Regions from separate parts of the Janthinobacterium amylolyticum genome, predicted to be linked through region 2. Evidence: predicted binding sites of a transcription regulator. Region 2 holds the regulator's gene; the other holds the start of a gene.
The links. The regulator LexA, encoded in region 2, represses DNA repair genes until DNA is damaged. The targets are predictions, from matches to a motif close to ACTGTATNNNNATACAGT.

Region 1 (11,502 bases), on a different contig from region 2:
AGGGGCCAGCCGAACAGATTCAGGTGCAGCAGTTCGCGCGCGAAAAACACGGTCAGAAAGCCCGTCAGCAGCCAGACGGTGAGCAGGATGACGGTCAGGCGCCGCGTCGCTTGCCAGTGGGTAGCGAGGCGCTGCTGGTGCTCGGCAGTGGGCGTGTGCGCCGCCCGCTCGGGCGTCGCGGCGGGGCTCGGCTTATCCATACGTGATGTAATCCTCTTCTGGCGTCTCCGGCAACAGCAGGGCAATGCTCAGGCGCAGCAAAGTGCCCGGCATTTTCGGCGATTGGGCGCGCGGATTATTAAAAATGTCGACTTCGGCGCCATGCTGCTGGGCGATTTCCCGCACGATGGCCAGGCCCAGGCCGCTGCCGTCGGCATTGCTGCCGAGGATGCGGTAAAAGCGTTCGAACACGTGCGCCCGCTCGGCCGGCGCAATGCCGGGCCCGGTATCTTCCACTTCCAGGATGGCCAGTTCAAGCGTGCTGCGCACGCGCACCGTGACGCTGCCGCCGGCCGGCGTGTAGCGCAGGGCATTGTCGATCAGGTTGCTGAGCAGTTCACGCAGCATCATGGCGTTGCCGGAAATCATGATGGGATACGCGGCTTGCTCGAAGCCCAGGTCGATATGCTGGGCAAACGAGGCTTGTACCCAGTCCTGCACCACGCCGCGCGCCAGTTCGCTCAATTCGAGCGGTGCAAACGCCGTGCCCGCCTGTGGCTGGTTTTCCGCGCGCGCCAGGGCCAGTAGCTGGTTCACCAGGCGCGTGGCCGCTTCGGAACTTTTCGCCAGCTGCAGCAGCGAGCGGTGGATTTCATCGTGGTCGGTCTGGCGCAAGGCCAGCTCGGACTGCATGCGCATGCCGGCCAGCGGCGTTTTCATCTGGTGCGCCGCATCGGCGATGAAGCGTTTCTGCATGTCGATCGACAGCGACAGGCGCGACAGCATTTCGTTGAGCGAGCCCACCAGTGGCGTGATTTCCTCGGGCACCTGGCCCGATTCGATGGGACTCAAATCGTCGGGCGGCCGCGCGCGTATGCGTTCCTGCAACTGCGCCAGCGGCGACAGGCCGCGCGCCAGGGCAAACCAGACCAGGGCCAGGATCACGGGCAGGATGATGAACTGCGGCAAAATCACGCCCTTGATGATTTCATTGGCCAGCTGGGCGCGCTTTTCCAGGGTCTCGGCCACCTGCACCAGCGCGCGGCGCGGCTCGTCCTCGGTGCTGGCCGGCATGTCGAGATAGGTAAACGCCACGCGCACGGGCGTGCCGTGAATGGTGTCGTTGCGGAACAGCACCATGCCGCTGCGGTACTTGTCGGGGTCCTGCGGCGGCGGCAGGTCGCGGTCGCCGTCGAGATACTCGCCGCGCCCGCCCACCACCAGGTAATACAGGGTGTCGACATCGTCGCCGCGCAGGAAGTCGCGGCCCTTGTTGTTGCTGTTGCGTTCGGGAACGTGGCGCAGCAATTCGCCATCGGCCTGCTTGACCTGCTGCGTCAGCACGGTGACGCTGTCTTCCAGCGCATGGTCGAAGGGCTGGTTGGCGATGCCCTTGGCCACCAGGTAGGTGATGGCGATACTCATGGGCCACAGCAGCAGCAAGGGCGCCAGCATCCAGTCGAGGATTTCGCCAAACAGCGAATGCTGGATCGTGTCATCCTGTTCCGTCGTGGGCGGCTCGAACCAGTCGTCGTCAGTGGCCTCGTCCGTAGGCGCCTCGCGCGCTTTCACTTGCTGGCCGGTCCATGGGCCTGGCCTTCAGCCGCGCCCGCTTCAGCGTTCAGGCGCGCCGCTTCCGAGTATTTCTCCAGGCAATAGCCGAGGCCGCGTACCGTGGCGATGCGCACGCCGCCCACTTCGATCTTCTTGCGCAGGCGGTGCACATACACTTCGATGGCGTTGTTCGACACTTCCTCGCCCCATTCGCACAGGTGGTCGACCAGCTGTTCCTTCGAGACCAGGCGGCCGGTGCGGCCCAGCAGGATTTCCAGCAAACCCAGTTCGCGCGCCGACAGGTCGAGCATCTGGTCGTTGATGTAGGCGCTGCGCCCCACCTGGTCATAGCTGAGCGGGCCGTGCTTGATGATGGTGGCGCCGCCGCCCGCGCCGCGCCGCGTCAGGGCGCGCACTCTTGCCTCCAGTTCCGACAGGGCGAACGGCTTGGCCATATAATCATCGGCGCCGAGGTCGAGGCCATTTACGCGTTGCTCGATGGAATCGGCGGCAGTCAGGATCAGCACGGGCAGCAGCGAGGCGCGCGCGCGCAGGCGGCGCAGCACTTCCAGTCCGGACATTTTTGGCAGGCCCAGGTCGAGGATCAGCAAGTCGAATTCCTGGGTGGACAGGGCGGTATCGGCCTCTTGCCCTGTCTTGACGTAATCGATCGCATAACCGGATTGGCGCAGTGAGCGGGTCAGGCCGTCGGCCAGCACGCTATCGTCTTCGGCAAGTAAAATACGCATGGTCAGGCTTCCTATGCTTGCAGCGGTAGAAGCTTGTATTGTGTTTCATTTTCCGCAAGGTGGCGAGTTTTTGTGAAAAACAAGGGTTGTATTGATCTGTTTCAAAACAAATCCACGTTCCGCTTGCATTGAGCACTGTTTTTTTATACAGTAGTGTCTGTAACGAATTTAACCCCGCGCTGAATTTAACCCACGGAATTTAACCGACGCGCTAAATCTCAGGCTGAAAGAACATATGGACGATAAAAAAGCTGTAGTACCCGCATCGGAAAAAGCCAAGGCGCTCGCCGCCGCGCTGGCGCAGATCGAGAAGCAGTTTGGCAAAGGTTCGGTCATGCGCATGGATGCCAGCGCCCCGATCGAAGAAGTGCAAGTCGTGTCGACCGGTTCGCTCGGCCTGGATATCGCGCTGGGCGTGGGCGGCTTGCCGCGCGGCCGCGTGGTGGAAATCTACGGTCCGGAATCGTCGGGTAAAACCACCTTGACCCTGCAAACCATCGCGGAAATGCAAAAACTGGGCGGCACCTGCGCCTTTATCGATGCCGAGCACGCGCTCGACGTCGGCTATGCGCAAAAGCTGGGTGTGAACCTGCATGAACTGCTGATCTCGCAACCGGATACGGGCGAGCAGGCGCTGGAAATTTGCGACGCCCTCGTGCGTTCGGGCAGCGTCGACCTGGTCGTCATTGACTCCGTGGCTGCACTGACGCCACGTGCCGAGATCGAAGGCGACATGGGCGATTCCCTGCCAGGCCTGCAAGCGCGTCTGATGTCGCAAGCCCTGCGCAAGCTGACCGGCTCCATCAACCGCACGAATACCCTGGTCATCTTCATCAACCAGATCCGCATGAAGATCGGCGTGATGTTCGGCAGCCCGGAAACCACCACCGGTGGTAACGCGCTGAAATTCTACGCTTCCGTGCGCCTGGATATCCGCCGCACCGGCTCGATCAAGTCGGGCGACGAAGTGATCGGCAACGAAACCAAGGTCAAGGTCGTCAAGAACAAGATTGCGCCGCCATTCAAGGAAGCGCACTTCGACATCCTGTACGGTGCCGGCACCTCGCGCGAAGGCGAAATCCTGGACCTGGGCTCGGATGCCAAGATCGTGGAGAAATCCGGTTCGTGGTACAGCTACAACGGCGAACGCATCGGCCAGGGCAAGGACAATGCCCGCGCCTTCCTGCAAGAGCGTCCGGCGCTGGCGCGCGAGATCGAAAACAAGGTCCGCGCCTCGCTGGGCGTGCGTGAACTGCCGCCGCTGGCTGCTGAAAAGCCGGAAAAAGCCGATAAAGCCGCCGACAAGGCTGCCAAGGCTGCGGAAGCCAAGCCAGAGTAACTCGGATTAGCGCGGCAAAGCCGCGCGTAATCCGACAACACCACAGACGTCAACAATGTTGTCGGATTACGGCCCAAGGGGCCTAATCCTACGCATGGCTTGCCGCAAGGTATGACCATGATCGCCGTCCCGCGCTGCTGCGCCGGGCGGCGATTGTGTTTGGGTGGTGTGATTTTGGAGTGAGCGTGAAATGAAAGACAAGGTGGGGGTATGGCCGCAGTACAACTAAGCCTGAAGGGCAGGGCGCTACGTTTTTTGTCGATGCGTGAACACAGCCGCATGGAATTGCGCCGCAAGCTGCAGCGGCACGCGCAGGAGGGCGACGATGTGGAAGCCTTGCTCGACAGCCTGGAGAAAGCCAACTGGCTGTCGCAGGAGCGCTTTTCCGAATCGCTGATCCACCGCCGCTCGGCCCGCTTTGGCAATAGCCGCATCATGGCCGAACTGCAAAGCCATGGCATTGGCGGCGAAGCGCTGCAGGAACTCAAGGCGGGCCTGGCGGAAGGGGAAACGGCACGCGCCTGCGAAGTCTGGCGCCGCAAGTTCGGGCAAGTGGCACAGGATGCAGAGCAGCGCAACAAGCAGATGCGCTTCCTGATGCAGCGCGGCTTTTCCCAGCGCGCCGTGCAGGTGGCCCTCAAGGGGCTGGACCCGGACGAGGAATAAGGCAGGCTGCGGCGGCCACCGCCACCGCCACCGCCACCATGGCGCCATGGTCACGGTGCCTGGCGTTCCGCCAGCCCAGCCCAGCCCGCCTCGCCTCGGCCCGGCTCGGCCCCTGTGTCGCCTTGCCCATGCCACGCCTGGCGGCCTGCCACGAACTGGGCTTTCAAACGCGCTCTGTTTCCCGTATGACGCCGCCGTGCGATCGGGTATGCTGGCGCTCGAATGCTGTGCGCTGCGCGCAGCGCCACTGACCGTGACAGGACGCGAGATGAGCAACTGGAATGCCGGCTATATGGCCGAAATCGCCTATACCTATGGCTATTACGAAGAATTGAACCCCTTGCGCCTGCGGCTGCCCCTGCTGGCCGCCGGCCTGGCCTTGCCGGCCAGCGGCACGGCGTGCGAGCTGGGTTTTGGCCAGGGCGTCAGCGCCAACATCCATGCGGCGGCATCGGCCACGCGCTGGCATGGCAATGATTTCAACCCGTCCCAGGCCGCTTTTGCGCAGGAACTGGCCAGCGCGTCCGGCGCCGGCGCGCAGTTCACGGATGAATCGTTCGCGCAGTTTTGCCGCCGCGACGACTTGCCTGATTTCGACTATATCTGCCTGCACGGGATCTGGAGCTGGGTCTCGGCGGAAAACCGCGCACTGATCGTCGCGTTCCTGCAGCGCAAGCTGAAAGTGGGCGGCGTCGCCTACATCAGCTATAACACGCAGCCAGGCTGGAGCGCCATGATGCCGATGCGCGACTTGCTGGCCGAACATAGCCGCGTCATGAGCGCGCCGGGCGTGGGCGTGCTGGCCAGAGTCGACGGCGCCATCGATTTCGTCGACCGGATGATCGCCACGCAACCGCGCTACCTGGAAGCCTATCCCCTGCTGGCGGACCGCTTCGAGAAACTCAAGGCGCTGGACCGCAATTATGTGGCGCACGAATACTTCAATGCGGATTGGCAGCCGATGGCCTTTTCGCGCCTGGCCGCCATGTTGGGCGAGGCCAAGCTGGAGTTTGCCGCGTCCGCCAATTACACGGCGCTGGTCGACATGCTGAACCTGACGGCCGAGCACCAGCAATTCCTCGCCGAGATTCCCGATCCCACCTTCCGCGAAACGACGCGCGCCTTCCTCGTCAACGAGCAGTTCCGCAAGGATTACTGGGTCAAGGGCGCGCGCCGGCTGACGCCGCTCGCCCAGGCGAGCGCCTTGCGGGCCGTGCGCGTGATGCTGGCCGTGCCGCGCGACGAAGTGGTGCTGAGCGTGCATGGCGTGCTGGGCGACGCCGATATGGACGAGCGCGTGTATGCGCCCGTGCTCGATGCCATGGCGGACCACCGCGTCTACACAATAGGCGAACTGGAGCAGCAACTGCAACTGGCGGGCAGCGACGCCGGCCTGGCCGCCTTGCTGCAAATCGTGCTGATTCTCGTCAGCAAGGGCAGCGTGCTGGCCGTCCAGGACGAGGCCGGCATCGCCGTGGCGCGGCCGCAGACGGCGCGCCTGAATGCGCACCTGCTGACGCTGGCGCTGGAGCGCACGGATCTGCATATCCTCGCCAGTCCCCTGACGGGGGGCGGCGTGGTTGTATCGCATTTACAACAGCTATTCCTGTGGGCGCAGCTGCAAGGTGCTGCAACGCCGCAGGACTGCGTGCGCGCGACGTGGCCCGTGCTGCTGCGCCTGAACCAGTTGCTGACCAGGGATGGACAGCCCTTGCTGACGGAAGAGGAAAACCTGGCCGAGCTACTGGCGCACGCCGAGTATTTTGCCACGCGCACCTTGCCGGTTCTGCGCGCCCTGGGCGTGGCCGACTGAGGCGGGGCGGCGGGCAGGCAGGCAAGGCCTGCATGCCTGTAATTAGTTATTTGAATCGTGAATGGCGGTCATTTGTTTTGCGATTTTCATCAATAATTTCAGGCGGGCGGCAAGACCAATAAAAAATTATGTTGCGGCGCAACTAGCGCCCTGTGTGCTACACTTTTAGGGTTTTTGCGGCGCCGCAGGTGCGGTTGCTGTTCGTAGAAGCTGCGAACGGCGTGCTTTATGCACATGGCTGCTTACTAAATTATGGCCGCGCAAGCGGCATCGGTCTTATGCCCCTGTCAACTCCCGTATCCCGGCGCGCCCTACGGCACTCCCGCGTTATCGACGTCCAAGCGTATGTGCGCGACGACGGCCTGTGGGATATTGACGCCCGTATCACCGATATCAAAAGCTATGACGCGACCCTGGCCTCCGGCCCCCGTCCCGCCGGCACCCCCCTGCATGACCTCCATTTACGCATTACCGTCGATCGCGAACTGACCATCGTCGAGGCTGAAGCCGCCTCCGAGGCCGTACCGTATCCCGGTTTTTGCGATACCATCGGCCCCGCCTACAGGGCGCTGATCGGTCTGAATTTATTGAAGAATTTCCGCCGCGACTTGAAACAGCGCCTGGCGGGAATCGCCGGCTGTACCCATTTGACGGAACTGGCGCAAGTCTTGCCGACTGCGACGGTTCAGGCATTTGCCGGCGATGTCTGGTCGACCCGCGACGGTGAGAATGCTGATTTGCCGCATGAAAAGCCGTTTCAACTCGACAGATGCCACGCCCTGCGCACCGATGGCGGGGCGGTGGCACAGTATTACCCGCGCTGGGTAGCCAAAGCGTGACCCCGGCGCTGTTTTTCCCGTTTTTCCTGTTTTTTTTGCACCACTAACCGTATTTTTACAAATCAGTATCAGAAGGGAAGCCAGCATGAAAATCCATGAGTATCAAGCCAAAGAAATCCTCCGGCAGCACGGAGTGACGGTACCACGCGGTATTCCGTGCATGTCCGTTGAAGAAGCCGTCAAGGCTGCGGAAACCCTGGGCGGCCCGGTATGGGTTGTCAAGGCGCAGATCCACGCAGGTGGCCGCGGCAAGGGCGGCGGCGTGAAAGTGGCAAAATCGATCGAACAGGTCAAGGAATACGCTGACCAGATCATGGGCATGCAGCTGATCACGCACCAGACCAGCGCCGAAGGCCAGAAAGTCAACCGCCTGCTGGTGGAAGAAGGCGCCGACATCAAGCAAGAACTGTACGTTTCGCTGGTCACCGACCGCGTCACCCAGAAAATCGTCCTGATGGCGTCGTCCGAAGGCGGCATGGACATCGAAGAAGTGGCCGAGAGCCACCCTGAGAAAATCCACCACGTCACCATCGATCCAGGCACCGGCCTGACCGATGCCCAGGCAGACGACATCGCCGCGAAAATCGGCGTGCCTGCCGGTTCGATCGCCGACGCCCGCGTCAACCTGCAAGGCCTGTACAAAGCCTACTGGGAAACCGACTGCTCGCTGGCCGAGATCAACCCGCTGATCGTCACCGGCAGCGGCAAGGTCATCGCCCTGGACGCGAAGTTCAACTTTGACCCGAACGCCCTGTTCCGCCATCCGGAAATCGTCGCCCTGCGCGATCTGGACGAAGAAGATCCAGCGGAAATCGAAGCGTCGAAATTCGACCTGGCCTACATCTCGCTCGACGGCAACATCGGTTGCCTGGTAAACGGCGCCGGCCTGGCCATGGCGACCATGGACACGATTAAACTGTTCGGCGGCGAGCCAGCCAACTTCCTGGACGTCGGCGGCGGCGCCACGGCAGAAAAAGTGACCGAAGCGTTCAAGATCATGCTGAAAAATCCAGGCCTGAAAGCTATCCTGGTGAACATTTTCGGCGGCATCATGCGTTGCGACGTGATCGCTGAAGGCGTCATCGCCGCAGTGAAAGCCGTTTCGCTGAACGTGCCGCTGGTGGTGCGCATGAAGGGCACCAACGAAGATCTGGGCAAAAAGATGCTGGCCGATTCCGGTCTGCCTATCATCGCAGCCGACACCATGGAAGATGCAGCCAAGAGCGTCGTTGCCGCTGCTGCCGGTCAAGCTTAATTAAGGAATCAACATGTCCATTCTGATCAATAAAGATACCAAAGTCGTTACCCAAGGGATCACCGGCAAGACCGGTCAGTTCCACACCCGCGGTTGCCGCGACTACGCGAACGGCAAAGCTGCCTTCGTGGCAGGCGTGAACCCGAAGAAAGCCGGCGAAGATTTCGAAGGCATTCCTATTTTCGCTAACGTGACCGAAGCGAAAAAAGAAACCGGCGCCAACGTTTCCGTGATCTACGTGCCGCCAGCAGGCGCGGCAGCTGCGATCTGGGAAGCTGTCGAAGCTGAAATGGATCTGGCCATTTGCATTACCGAAGGCATTCCTGTGCGTGACATGATGGCCCTGAAAGACCGCATGGCTAAAGCCAACAGCAAAACCTTGCTGCTGGGCCCTAACTGCCCAGGCCTGATCACGCCAGACGAAATCAAGATCGGCATCATGCCAGGCCACATCCACAAGAAGGGCCGTATCGGCGTGGTATCGCGTTCGGGCACCCTGACCTATGAAGCAGTTGGTCAGCTGACCGCACTGGGCCTGGGCCAATCGTCGGCAGTCGGCATCGGCGGCGACCCGATCAACGGTCTGAAGCACATCGACATCATGAAGATGTTCAATGATGATCCAGATACCGACGCGGTCATCATGATCGGCGAAATCGGCGGTCCTGACGAAGCCAACGCGGCTTATTGGATCAAAGACAACATGAAAAAACCGGTCGTCGGCTTCATCGCTGGCGTGACCGCTCCTCCAGGCAAGCGCATGGGCCACGCCGGCGCGCTGATCTCGGGCGGTGCCGATACGGCACAAGCCAAGCTGGAAATCATGGAAGCTTGCGGCATCACCGTGACCAAAAACCCGTCGGAAATGGCGCGTCTGCTGAAAGCCATGCTGTAATTCCAGCCTGGTCTTGATGCAATAAAAAAAGGAGCTTCGGCTCCTTTTTTTTTGCCTGCGGCAAGGACGCGCCACGGCAGCGGCCGACGGGAATTGCCCGCTTGCGCCCAAATGCGTCGTTTTTCTTGCCGCCCGATCCCGCTTCGCCCGTGCGCACTGCTGGCATGGCGCTTGCACCGTGCATGGCGTGACCATATGCAGCCTGGGAGGCAACGATGCGCGCGCAGAGCGGATTTACCTTGATAGAACTGATGATCGTGGTGGCCATCGCCGGCATCCTGGCGGCCGTGGCCATTCCCCAGTACGGCGACTACACGATGCGGGCCAAGGTCAGCAACGTGCTGGCGGCGGCCGCGCCGCTGAAAACGGCGGTGGCCCTGTGCGTGCAGGAAAATGCCGGCGAGGCGGGCGTTTGCAGCACGCCGGCGCAGAACGTCGCTGGCCCCATCCCCGCCTTTACTCCAACGCGCGAAGTGGCCAGCGGCAAGGTCACCACCGGCAATATCGAGCTGACTTTGGCAGAGGATCTGGGCGCCGGCATGGGCGGCAAGCTCGTGACCATGACCCTGCAGCCGGGCACCAGCAGCCTGAGCTGGCTAAACAGCACCACCGTGACGAATACGGCTGCCATCGCGGCCATCCTGAAGAACAATCCGCCCGCGCCGGCGGCGACGCAGTGAGGCTGTGACGCGGTGGCCGCGGCAGCGGCGCAGCGGCCTCAGACGATCTTTTGCCGGTCGGCGATCAGCGCTTCATACGTGAGGTTTTGCAGCAAGGTGTAGTGGGTCGGTTCCAGGTCGATGAATTGCACGCCGTACGTATGAATTTCCGCCACGTCCGCCGCATGGCCATTCGAGGGCTTGCCCACGCTGACGTTCTGGATGCGCGCGCGCGTATTGACGCGCATCTGGTGCTTGTTCGGCTGCACCAGCAAGGTAAAGCTGAGCATGACGCCGGCGTCGTCTGGCGTGAGCATGCTGGGTGATTCGATCAGCGCACCCGACACGCTGAGGTTGACGATGAACACGGGCACAGCCGCCACTTCGCGGTAGCTGAGCTGGGCGGGAATCTCGACTTTCACGCGCATGGCCGTGCGCAAGCTGGTGCCCTGGATGGCGTCGGGAAAGCTCAGGTGTACATAGTTGAGCGGGCGGCCAAAGATGCGCAGCACGCTGCAGGAAAACGCGCACACGGTGACGCCGGAAAACACGCGGATGGTCAGCTTGTCGCCTTCGTTGAGCATGATGGCGCCGCCGTTTTCCATGGGAATCTTGACGATCAGGTACTCATCCTTCACATAGCCGATCAGGGTCGAGAAATGCTGGATGGGCTTGATGGTGCGGTGCGTGATGAACTGGATGCGCCCACCCACCTGCAGATTCATGGCCTCGAACTCGAAGTCCTGGAGCTTGCTTTCCGCGGCGGGTATGTTGCTTGTCATGCGATGCTCATCGTAATGTTGTCGAATAGCAGTATGCATGAATTCTTGATGAAAAAGCATTTACATCAATAAAATGCGGTTTGGCAGGAAAAAAATGCGTGGGCTGGCGCCGCCGGGTGTTTCCCGCTTTACAATTGCGTCAATATTGACGAATGTAAATATCATGACGCGCAGCTACTTCTGGACCATGTTGTGCCTGATCCTGCATCAGGTCGATGCCGCCTACTGGCGTGAATGGGAAATGTTTCATGTGCCGGGCGGCATCCAGGGTTTCCTGGTGTTTAACCTGGCGGCGATTGCCGTGGTGCTGGTGGGCTACCGGCACGTGCTGCTGGCCACCGCGCAGGCGAAACTGTATGCGGGCATCTGCGCCGCGCTGGGCGCGGGCACCTGCCTGATCCACGCCGGCTTCGCGCTGGCGGGGCTGGAACAGTTCCACCTGCCCCTGTCCGTGGCCATTATCGTGCTGTGCCTGGCCAGCGGCGTGTGGCTGCTGTGCGACTTGCGCCGCGTCCAGGGGCAGCGCACGCGCCAGGCCGCATAGTACAGCGCGGCCTTACACCTGGGCGTGCCAGTCGCCCGACTTGCCGCCATGCTTTTCCAGCACGCGCACATTCGTCATGACCATGCCGCGGTCGACGGCCTTGCACATGTCGTAGATCGTCAGCAGGCCGATCTGCACTGACGTCAGCGCCTCCATTTCCACGCCCGTCTTGCCGGTGGTGTCGACCTGGGCGCGGCAGTGCACGCTGTTGGCTGCCGCATCGACCTCAAAATCGACCGTGACGCGCG
Region 2 (11,502 bases):
GCCTGCAGCGGCGCGATATTGGCTTCGTAGCCGCGCGCCACATAGGCCGTCAGCGTGCGTCCGTTCAAGTCGGCGACGGTGAAAGCCGGCTCGGGCAGCACGCCCTTGGCTTGCTGCGCCGAGATGCTGTAGCCCAGCACCACGGGCTGGCCGCGCATGGCCTCGGCGAACAGGCCATCGTAGTCCATGGCCGGGCGCAGCTTTTCCAGCTGCGCCGGCAAGCCCGGCACGCCGGCCAGCTCTCCCTGCGCCAGGCCTTGCAGCACGGCGTAGCCGGAACTGGTGTCCGCTTCGGGAAACGCGATATCAAAGCCCAGCGCGGCCACGCCGTAATGGCTGGTGAGCTGGCGCACCAGGCGCGCCTGGATGTCGCGGCTCCATGGAAAACGCCCGACGCGGGCCAGGCTTTGCTCGTCGATGTCGACGATGACGATGCGCGCGTCGAGCTGCGGCGCATCAAAGCGCATGCGCCAGTCGCCCAGCATGGCATCGAGGCGCGCGATATTCCCGTTGCCGGCCAGGCACAGGATGGCGGCGGCGACGGTCAGCAGCACGCCCAGAAAAAAACGCGCGCCATGCTTGCGCAACGTCTGCGCCAGCGCCGCGCGCCCGGCCCGCATCACGGCGTATAGCCCGGAATGGCCGCCTCGTCGACGCTATCGATCTGGCTCGGATGCATGTGCTTTTCGGCGAAGGTCAAATAGACTTTGCTGCGGATGAAAACGTCGAACAGCTCCGGGTCGATATGCCCGTTCAGGCTGAAGTTGCCGAGGATGCGCAGCGATTCCGACAGCGACTTGCCCTTTTTATAGGGACGGTCGCGCGCCGTCAGCGCTTCGAAAATATCGGCGATGGCCATCAGCCGCGCCGGCACCGACATCTGCTCTTTCGTCAGGCCGCGCGGGTAGCCCTTGCCATCCATGCGCTCGTGGTGGCCGCCCGCGTATTCCGGCACCTTCTGCAGGTGCTTGGGCCATGGCAGCGCTTCGAGCATGCGGATCGACACGCTGATATGGTTGTTGACGATGGCACGCTCGGCCGCCGTCAGGGTGCCGGCACGGATGGTCAGGTTTTCTGTTTCGTTGGCGTCAAGGAAATCGTGCAGTTCGCCGTCGGCCGCGCGCCAGCGGCGCCGCGCGATCTGCCGCACGCGCTCCTGGTCGGCCTGCGCCATGCTTTCGCCGCCGATGTTGACCGTGCGGATGAAGTCGCGCTCTTCGCGCAAGCTGGCCTGTTCGCGCGCCAGCGCCTGGGCGATGTCGCCCGCCTGCTGCGGCTGCGCCGCCTGCTGGCGCAGGGCCGCGATCTCGGCGTCGCGCAGCAGCACTTCGTAGCGCGTGTCGATCAGGGCGATGCGGTCGAAGATGGTTTCCAGCTTGGTGGCCTTGTCGACCACGTGCACGGGCGTGGTGATCTTGCCGCAATCGTGCAGCAGGCCGGCCAGCCACAGCTGCTTGCGTTCGTTCTCGCTGAGCCGGAAATCGGCCAGCGGCCCCGTTTGCGTGGCGTGCGCGGCATCGGCCAGCAGCATCGTCAGCTCGGGCACGAACTGGCAGTGGCGGCCCGTGTACGGCGATTTTTCATCGATGCCGATATTGATCAGGGTCACGAGCGACTCGAGCAGTTCTTCCAGCTGCGAGATCAATAATTGATTCGTCAGCGCCACGCCGGCCTGCGCGGCCAGCGCCTCGATGAAGCGCTGGTCGGTGGAGGAAAACGCGCGCACCTGGCCGGTGGCGTCATCCTTGGCATTGATCAGCTGCAGCACGCCGATCAGGTCGCCCTCGTGGTCGCTCATGGGCACCGTCAGGATCGACTGCGTGTGGTAGCCGTGCAGGCGGTCGAAATCGCGCATGCCGGAAAAATTGAAGGCCTCGTCGCGGTACACATCGGCGATATTGACGCTGCGGCGCATATTCGCCGCATACGCGGCCACCGACGCCAGGTTGGGCTGGCCGGCCGCATCGGACAGGGGCACGCCGGGCAAGCCGATGTCGGCGCCCTGCCCGATGCCCAGGCTGTCGTTGACGCTGATATCGAAGGCCAGCTGGCGGCCCTGGTCCGCGGGCCGGTACAGGGTGGCGCCATCGGCGCCGCTCATGCCCTTGGCCAGCAGCACGATGCGCTGCAGCAGCGGGCCGATATCGCGCCCTTCGCCGCCCAGGCCATGGCCGAGCGCGACGCTGAGCTCTGTCAATTGCTCCAATCTGTGGGCGATTTTCTCAGGTTGAAGCTGAGGCATGGTGGCGGCAATCAGGTAATGGGCGAGCAAAAAAGGAGAAGTTGGCAAGCGCCAGTGTACCGGCCACCCCGCGCACTGTACATTACTTAGTCACAACAAAATGAAATAACTTTCTCTATTGCAACACACACAAATGTTGCCGCCAATCTCATTAATTAGAATAGAATCAACAATAATTACACAGTAACAAGGTACTGGATGAAATTCACGTTCAGGGGCGTCCGCGGCTCTATCCCCTCCCCCGGTCCGCGCACGGCGCGCTATGGCGGCAACACGACCTGCATCGAGGTGCGCACCGACAACGACAGCCTGATCATCCTTGATGCGGGCAGCGGCATCTTTGCGCTGGCGCAGCAGCTACCGGCCGGCCAGCCGGTGGACGCCCACGTCTTCATCACCCACAGCCACTGGGACCACATCCACGGCCTGCCGATGTTCTCGCCCCTGTTCGTGGCCGGCAACCGCATGCGCCTGCACGGCGCCTATGATGCGGTGGCCGGGCGCGGCATCGAGCACGTGATGGCGGTGCAGCTGCAGGACAGCTATTTCCCCGTCAGCGAAGCGGCCATGGCGGCCAGCATCGACTACCGCACCGTGGCGCCCGGCGAAACCATCGACGTGGGCGGCGCGCGCGTGCGCGGCGCGGAAATGAACCACCCCGTCATCAATCTGGGCTACCGCATCGACTGCGCCGGCGCCTCGCTGTTTTTCAGCGGCGACCATGAACCGTTCTACAACCTGCACCCGCCCGGCCATGCCGAACACGCGGCCTGCGCCGCGCGCAATGCGCAGCGCCAGGCCGGCATCGACGCGCTGGTGGCCGGTGTCGACGCGCTGATCATGGACTGCTCCTACACGCGCGAGGAATACCCGGCCAAGCAGGGCTGGGGCCACGGCACCTTCGACGCCGCGTTCGAGCTGGCCCTGCGCTGCGGCGCCCGGCGCCTGTACTGCACCCACCACGAACCGACGCGCAGCGACGAGCAGCTCGAAGCCGTGTTTGCCGACGTGATGGGCCGCCACGCGGGCCGCCTGGCCGGCTTGCAAGTCTTCCTCGCGTACGAGGGGCTGACGGTGGAACTGGCGTGAGCAACTGCGGCCGGCGCTATGTTGTGCACCGAACGGTGGCACAGACCGCCACGCGGCATCATGGACACTCATCATTCAAGGAGAGCGCCATGAGCAAACCCCACGATACGCCACGTGAGCAGCAACAGCGGGAAGACCAGCAAGCCCAGCAGGAAGCAAACAAGATCCGCCAGCAAGCGGAACATGATAAAGGCGCGATCCGCCAGAATGATGGCCTGAAGCCGCATCAAGGCGGCGACAAGGGTCCACGCGGCCAGTAGGCAAAAAAAAAGGGAGCCGCGAGGCTCCCTTCTTACTGGCGCTGGCTATCCATTACATGATGTGCCGGCCAATCCACCAGGCGATCGCCGCAACGAATGCCGAGGCAGGAATCGTGAAGATCCAGGCCCAGACGATGTTGCCGGCGACACCCCAGCGTACGGCCGACATTTTTTGTGCCGAGCCGACGCCGACGATGGCGCCCGTGATGGTGTGCGTGGTCGACACGGGAATGCCCATGGCCGTCGAGATGAACAGGGTGATGGCGCCGCCCGTTTCAGCGCAGAAGCCGCCGACCGGTTTGAGCTTGGTGATCTTCTGGCCCATGGTCTTGACGATGCGCCAGCCGCCGAACAGCGTACCGAAGCTGATGGCCGTGTAGCACGAGATGATGACCCACAGCGGTGGCACGGCGTCGGTGGTGCTCGAATAGCCGGCGGCGATCAGCAGCATCCAGATGATGCCGATGGTTTTTTGCGCGTCATTGCCGCCGTGGCCCAGGCTGTACGCCGCGGCCGAAACCAGCTGCAGGCGGCGGAACCATTTGTCGACCTTGCGCGGCGTCGAGCGCACGAAGATCCACGACACCAGCAGCATGATCAGCGAACCGAACAGGAAGCCCAGCACCGGCGACAGCACGATGAACAGCACGACTTTCCACAGGCCGGCCGAGATCAGCGCGCCCGTGCCGGACTTGGCCACAGCGGCGCCCACCAGGCCACCGATCAGGGCGTGCGAGGACGACGAAGGAATGCCGTAGTACCAGGTGACGAGGTTCCACACGATGGCGCCCATGAGGGCGCCAAATATCACATATTGGTCAATCACCGCGGGGTCGATCGTCCCCTTGCCCACCGTGGCGGCCACGGTCAGCTGGTGGAAGACGAAGATGGCGACGAAATTGAAGGTGGCAGCCATGGCAACCGCGGTCTGCGGTTTCAATACGCCTGTCGAGACCACCGTGGCGATCGCGTTGGCGGCATCGTGGAAGCCGTTCATGAAGTCAAATAGCAGTGCAAGGATGACGAGCAGGCCTAGCACGTAGATGCTCATTTGGATGGTTTGCATGGATTTTTCTTTTCTGATTCTGTTTCAGGACAGACGCTGTTACGCGTTTTCGACGATGATGCCTTCGATAATGTTGGACACATCTTCGCAACGGTCTGTCACGGTTTCCAGAATTTCATAGATCGCCTTCAGCTTGATCAGGGTGCGCACGTCCGGTTCGTCGCGGAACAGCTTGGACATGGCGGCGCGCATCACGTGGTCGGCGTCCGATTCCAGGCGGTCGATCTCTTCGCAGATGGCGACGATCTTGCGCGAGTTATCCATGTTGTGCAGCATGGCCACGGCGTCGCGGACTTTCTCGGTGCACGCCAGTACCAGTTCGGCCAGGCGCTTGGCTTCCGGCGTGACGGCTTTCAGGTCGTACAGCGACACGGTTTGCGCCGCATCTTCCAGCAGGTCGAGGATGTCGTCCTGGCGCGTGATCAGCTGATGGATGTCATCGCGGTCGATCGGCGTGATGAAGGTCTTGTGCAGCATTTCCACGGTGGCGTAGGTGACTTTGTCCGCCTGTTTCTCGATGCTTTCAATCGCATGTACGCGGTTTTCCAGGTCGTCGAAATTGGTCATCAGGCCGAGCATCTCTTTTGCGCCCTTGACGCACAGTTCCGCGTGCTGGTTAAACAATTCAAAAAACTTGCCCTCAGTGGGCATCAAGCGTCCAAACATGTCATTCTCCGTTAAGCATTGAGTCGTGTTATTTACTACAGAAAGCCGCCCCGTTGTCGGGGGCGGCCAATGGAATATCAGTGCTGCTGTGTTAGTCGCCTTGGTAAAGCGCCAGGCCACCACTGTAATTGCCAAATTTGGTGTACTGCCCCATGAAGGTGAGGCGGATGCTGCCGATTGGACCGTTACGTTGTTTGCCGATGATGATTTCGGCCGTCCCCTTGTCTGGCGAGTCGGGGTTATACACCTCGTCGCGGTAAATGAACAGGATCACGTCGGCATCCTGCTCAATAGCGCCCGATTCGCGCAAGTCGGACATGACCGGACGTTTGTTCGGGCGTTGTTCCAGCGAGCGGTTCAGCTGGGACAGCGCGATCACGGGACAACCGAGTTCTTTCGCCAGGCCTTTCAAGCCCCGCGAAATTTCGGAAATTTCCGTGGCGCGGTTATCGCCCGGAGTATTTGCCGACATCAGTTGCAAGTAATCGACGATGATCAGGCCCAGCTTGCCGCATTGACGCGACAGACGGCGCGAACGGGCGCGCAATTCGATCGAGTTCAGCGCCGGCGTTTCATCGATGTACAACTGGGCGTCGTTCATCTTTTGAATCGCGTTGGTCAGGCGCGGCCAGTCTTCATCGTTCAGGCGGCCGGTACGCAGACGGTGCTGGTCCAGCTGTCCCACGGAGCCCAGCATACGCATGGCCAGCTGGGCGCCGCCCATCTCCATCGAGAACACGGCCACGGGCAAGCCGCTGTCGATGGCCACGTTTTCGCCGATGTTGACGGAAAACGCCGTCTTGCCCATCGAAGGACGTCCCGCCACGATCACCAGGTCGCCCGGCTGCAGACCGGAGGTCATGCGGTCGAGGTCGATGAAACCGGTGGGCACGCCCGTGATTTCACTCTGGTTGTCGCGGCTGTACAGCTCATCGATGCGCTCGACCACCTGCGTCAGCAGGGGCTGGATCGCGGTCCAGCCTTGGGCGCCGCGCGCGCCTTCTTCGGCGATGGCGAAGATCTTCGACTCGGCCTCGTCAAGCATCTGCTTGACTTCCTTGCCTTGCGGGCTGAAGGCCGTGCCGGAAATATCGTCAGCGACGGTGATGAGTTTGCGCAGCACGCCGCGGTCGCGCACGATCTCGGCGTAGCGCCGGATGTTCGCGGCCGATGGCGTGTTTTGCGCCATGGCGTTCAGGTAAGCGAGTCCGCCCACATCCTCGGCCTTGCCGAGCTGGGTCAGGGTTTCAAAAACAGTAATGACATCGGCTGGCTTGGAAGCGTTAACCATCTTGACGATTTGCTCGAAGATGATGCGATGGTCATAGCGATAGAAATCCTCCGCATGCATGAAGTCGGCGATGCGGTCATACGCGGCATTGTCGCGCAGCAGACCACCGATGACGGATTGTTCTGCTTCGATCGAATGCGGCGGAATACGGAGGGAATCCAGTTGCGGATCAGAGGGGGCGTTCATGGCGCGAATTATACCCGCTTCGGCGTCAGGGCAAAAAAAAAGGGCGAAAAATCGCGGAAAAAAAGGCCACAAAAAAGCCGGGCGAACCCGGCTTTTCATAGTGCGGCAGCGCTTGCGGGCCAGGCCCGCAGACGATTACGCGTTCGCGTCTGGTACGACAGCGATAACAACTTCCACGACCACGTCGGTGTGCAGAGCAACCGAAACGTTGTGCTCGCCAACGATCTTCAACGGGCCGGTAGGCATGCGGATTTGTGCTTTTTCAACAGCAAAACCTTGCTTGGTCAGCGCTTCAGCGATGTCGAAGTTGGTGACGGAACCGAACAGACGGCCATCAACACCAGCTTTTTGAGCAACTTGAACGGTCAGGCCGCTCAGTTTTTCGCCCTGGGCTTGCGATGCGGCCAGTTTGGCGGCAGCAGCTTTTTCCAGTTCGGCGCGCTTGACTTCGAATTCAGCCACAGCGGTTGCCGTGGCACGACGTGCCAGGCGTTGCGGGATCAGGAAGTTACGTGCGTAACCGTCTTTGACTTTGACGACTTCGCCGAGGTTACCGACGTTAACAACTTTTTCTAACAGAATGATTTGCATAGTTCTTCTCCAGGAATATCTGACCGATTAAGCGTGGTGCAGATCGGTGTATGGCAGCAGCGCGAGGAAGCGAGCGCGCTTGATTGCGGTGTCAACTTGGCGCTGGTAGTGCGCTTTGGTACCGGTCAGGCGTGCTGGCATGATCTTGCCGTTTTCTTGGACGAAGTCTTTCAGCGTGTCGACGTCTTTGTAGTCGACTTGCTCAACGTGAGCTGCGGTGAAGCGGCAGAACTTCTTGCGTTTGAACAACGGGTTTTGCTGTTTGCGTTTTTCTTTAAGCTTGAGCTTATTTTTGTCGAACTTTTTACCGAATGCCATGTCAGGCTCCTGTATCTAAAATGCGCTAGTCAGAATTGACTGCACTAAAATCAATGATGTGAAACACCAAACTCTTGCTGTTGCGGCTCTTCCTGGCCAGGAAACCCGTGAACTGATACACCCCACCCAAGTTTGCCTGACTGAACCGGCCTGAGATTTCGCCAGCGGCTAGCGCGGCAACATCAAACTCGGTCAAACGGGCAATCCCTGCTTCCATCTGCTGCGAACTGTGCTGCAATACTGCATTCACAATCGGCAGCCCTGCCGGGGTATAGCGCAATATTTCGCGCTCGGCAATGATGGCGGTTACTTGTAGCTGGTTCAGCGCACGATCCTGGTCAAGAATTAAGCTGCTGCTGCGGCTGGAGCGGCTGGAGCGGCTGCTGGTGCTTCGGTGCGGTGGCTTTTGGCCGCGTCTTCGCGTTGTACCGATTTCATCATCGGCGAAGGAGCTGTTTCAGCTTTCTTCATTTTAACGGTCAGGTGACGCAACACGGCATCATTGAATTTGAATGCTGTTTCCAACTCGACCAGGGTCTCGTTGTCGCATTCGATGTTCAGGCAGATGTAGTGTGCTTTAGGCAGCTTTTGGATCGAGTAAGCCATTTGACGGCGGCCCCAATCTTCCACGCGGTGAACCGAACCGCCGCGGGTGGTTACGCTGGCTTTGTAGCGTTCGATCATCGCGGGCACTTGCTCGCTTTGGTCCGGATGGACGATAAAGACTATTTCATAATGACGCATGCAAACTCCTTCAGGTCGGATTGATAATCGCCCACCCCGGCGTCAAGACGGGTGTGGGAAGGTCAGCCGAAGATTATAACCGCCTTTTGCAAACGTTTCAATCATTCCTTCCACCTGCACCCGAAAAGTCCGCGCGCCGCGCCGCTTTTCATCGGTGCACAAGTATTTCTTGCGAAATCCGCCCAAAATACGGAAATCCCCTTGCATAGTGGACGATACTGTACAAAAATACAGACTGTTCATATAGACAGCATTTTAGTATGCACCCACCGCTCATGATCAAGCTGACAGCACGACAAGAACAAATCCTGAACCTGATCAAGGACGCGATTGAAAATACGGGTTTCCCTCCCACCCGTGCCGAGATCGCCAATGAATTGGGCTTCAAATCGGCCAACGCGGCCGAAGAGCATTTGCAGGCCCTGGCCCGCAAGGGCGCCATCGAGATTTCGCCGGGCACCTCGCGCGGCATCCGCCTGATCGGCGCTGCCGCAGAAACCCTGCCATCGAAGGTGCCGGCAGCGCTGCTGATGTCGCTGCCGCTGATCGGCCGGGTGGCGGCCGGCTCGCCCATCCTGGCGCAGGAAAACCTGGAAGCGAGCTACAACGTCGACCCTGCCCTGTTCTCGGCCAAGCCCGACTTCCTGCTGAAGGTGCGCGGCTGGTCCATGCGCGACGCCGGCATCATGGATGGCGACTTGCTGGCCGTGAAAAAGGTCGACAGCGCCAAGAACGGCCAGATCGTCGTCGCCCGCATCGGCGACGAAGTCACCGTCAAGCGCTACAAAAAAACCGGTTCCGTCATCGAACTGCTGCCGGAAAACCCCGACTTCAAGGTGATCACCGTGTCGCCGGAAGACGAGTTTGCTTTGGAAGGTTTGGCGGTAGGCTTGATGCGCAGCTGGCATTAAATTGCCGCACGTAAAAAAGGGCCGCGACAGCATCACTGTCGCGGCCCTTTTTACATGGTGCGCGGCTGCTTATGCGTCCAGTGCGTTGCTGAAATCTTCCAATAAGTCTGCTTCATCTTCGATACCGACAGACACGCGAATCAAGGACTCGGCAATGCCCATGCTGGCGCGGCGCTCGGCGCCCATCTCATAAAAGATCGTGTGGGCGACAGGAATCACCAGGGTGCGCGTGTCGCCCAGGTTGCTCGCGGGAATAGCCAGGTTCAACCGATTGAGGAAATCGAAGCAGTCGATGCCATCCTTCAGCTCAAAGCTGAACAGCGAACCATAGCTGCGGAACAGGTCCGTCGCCAGCGCATGTTGCGGGTGCGACGCCAGGCCCGGGTAATGCACGGCAGCCACTCGTGGGTCGGCGGCAAGCATGGTCGCCAGCGCCAGGGCGTTCGAGCAGGTGCGGTCCATGCGCAAGGCCATGGTTTCCGCGCCGACAGCAATATGGTGCGCCGCTTCCGGACCCAGCGAGGCGCCGAAATCGCGCAAGGCCTTGGCGCGGATTTGCGCGATGCCCCACTGCGCCGGCGCCGCCTTTTTATAATTTTCAAAGATGTTCGGGTACCGCGTCCAGTCGAACACGCCCGTATCCGTCAGGCTGCCGCCCAGCGCATTGCCGTGGCCGCCGATGGATTTCGTCAAGGCGTTCACCACCAGGCCCGCACCCACGGCTTTCGGGCGGAACAGATACGGCGTCGTCATGGTGTTGTCGACGATGTAGAGGATGCCTTTTTCACGGCACAGGTCGCCGATTTTCTTCAGGTCGGCGATCTGCGTACGGGGATTGGCGATGGTTTCCACAAACACGATGCGCGTGGCCGGCGTAATGGCGGCCGCCACGTTGGCCACCTCGGTGGCGTCGACGAACGACACGCCGATGCCCTGCCCCGTCACCGTTTGCCACAGGCTGTTGGTGTTGCCAAACAAAAACGCCGACGAGACGACATGGTCGCCCGCGCGCAACAGCGACTGCACCACGGCGCCGATGGCGCCCATGCCGGTGGCGAAGCACAAAGTCGCCACGCCGTCTTCCATCTTGTTGACCTTGTCTTCCAGCGCGGAAACGGTCGGGTTACCCTGGCGGCCATAGCGGAAGCCTGGCTCCTTGCCCTGGAACACGGAAGCAAGCTGGCGCGCATCGGCGTAGCCAAAGGCAACGGAAGTGTGCACGGGCTTGTGCAAGGAGCCGTGCTCGATGCCCTTGCGGCGGTCGTTGTGCAGGATGGTGGTGGTGAAGCCGTAGTTTTTTTTGGTAGTCATGGTGGAAGTTCCAAATACTCGTCTTGCCGCTTAACCCAAGGCAAGTGCTGGGGTCAGTCCCTTCGGGATCGGAATGCGCACCACTGGCGCGCACTCCCCCGGCGGGTCTGACCCCGAAAAAAAAGCCCGGCAATAGCCGGGCCCAGTATCAAGCCTCGGTAGTAGCGAGGTTCAGGTTCAGCTGGGAACGCGGCGTATCTTCGGGCGCTGCCGCCTTCGGATGGTGGCGCGCATATTCCAGGCGGTCCAGGTATTCCTGCGACACGTCGCCCGTCACGTAGACGCCATCGAAGCACGATGCCTCGAAGTTGGTCAGGGCCGGGTTGACGTCGGCAATCGCCTGCTTCAGCGCTTCGATATCCTGGTACACCAGGTAGTCGGCCGTGATTTCGCGGCACACTTCTTCCGTCGTGCGGCCGTAGGCGATCAATTCGTCGCGCGTCGGCATGTCGATGCCGTACACGTTCGGGTAGATCACCGGTGGCGCGGCCGAGGCGAAGATGACCTTAGTCGCGCCCGCTTCGCGCGCCATCTGCACGATTTCACGGCTGGTGGTGCCGCGCACGATGGAGTCGTCGACCAGCAGCACGACTTTATCCTTGAACTCGGATGGAATCGCGTTGAGCTTCTGGCGCACGGATTTCTTACGCGCCGCCTGGCCCGGCATGATGAAGGTACGGCCGATGTAGCGGTTCTTGATGAAGCCTTCGCGGTACTCGATGTTCAGCGCCATGGCCAGCTGGATGGCGGCCGGTCGCGAGGAATCGGGAATCGGCATGACCACGTCGATATGCACGCCGGGCAATTCGGTGCGGATCTTTTCGGCC

Region 1: recA (recombinase RecA) is a predicted target of LexA. The motif match lies at 2,597-2,614, and genes of this name have one in related genera.

Annotation. Positions count from the first base shown of each region.
Region 1 is NZ_JBNYXL010000002.1:20,973-32,474, forward strand. Features, by position in the region: gene ACQ4WR_RS03685 (DUF4212 domain-containing protein) at 1-200, opposite strand, end outside; gene ACQ4WR_RS03690 (sensor histidine kinase) at 193-1,731, opposite strand; gene ACQ4WR_RS03695 (response regulator) at 1,728-2,462, opposite strand; gene recA (recombinase RecA) at 2,698-3,801, shown strand; gene recX (recombination regulator RecX) at 4,012-4,467, shown strand; gene ACQ4WR_RS03710 (methyltransferase regulatory domain-containing protein) at 4,736-6,280, shown strand; gene ACQ4WR_RS03715 (DUF2889 domain-containing protein) at 6,475-7,119, shown strand; gene sucC (ADP-forming succinate--CoA ligase subunit beta) at 7,205-8,374, shown strand; gene sucD (succinate--CoA ligase subunit alpha) at 8,388-9,269, shown strand; gene ACQ4WR_RS03730 (hypothetical protein) at 9,214-9,537, opposite strand; gene ACQ4WR_RS03735 (pilin) at 9,509-9,949, shown strand; gene ACQ4WR_RS03740 (flagellar brake protein) at 9,988-10,710, opposite strand; gene ACQ4WR_RS03745 (DUF6713 family protein) at 10,874-11,254, shown strand; gene moaC (cyclic pyranopterin monophosphate synthase MoaC) at 11,267-11,502, opposite strand, start outside.
Region 2 is NZ_JBNYXL010000007.1:356,211-367,712, reverse strand. Features, by position in the region: gene ACQ4WR_RS17360 (CHASE2 domain-containing protein) at 1-620, opposite strand, end outside; gene ACQ4WR_RS17355 (HD domain-containing phosphohydrolase) at 620-2,242, opposite strand; gene ACQ4WR_RS17350 (MBL fold metallo-hydrolase) at 2,441-3,331, shown strand; gene ACQ4WR_RS17345 (hypothetical protein) at 3,421-3,591, shown strand; gene ACQ4WR_RS17340 (inorganic phosphate transporter) at 3,644-4,657, opposite strand; gene ACQ4WR_RS17335 (DUF47 domain-containing protein) at 4,697-5,323, opposite strand; gene ACQ4WR_RS17330 (replicative DNA helicase) at 5,415-6,800, opposite strand; gene rplI (50S ribosomal protein L9) at 6,936-7,391, opposite strand; gene rpsR (30S ribosomal protein S18) at 7,419-7,709, opposite strand; gene priB (primosomal replication protein N) at 7,735-8,034, opposite strand; gene rpsF (30S ribosomal protein S6) at 8,055-8,453, opposite strand; gene lexA (transcriptional repressor LexA) at 8,729-9,364, shown strand; gene ACQ4WR_RS17300 (cystathionine gamma-synthase family protein) at 9,434-10,675, opposite strand; gene purF (amidophosphoribosyltransferase) at 10,824-11,502, opposite strand, start outside.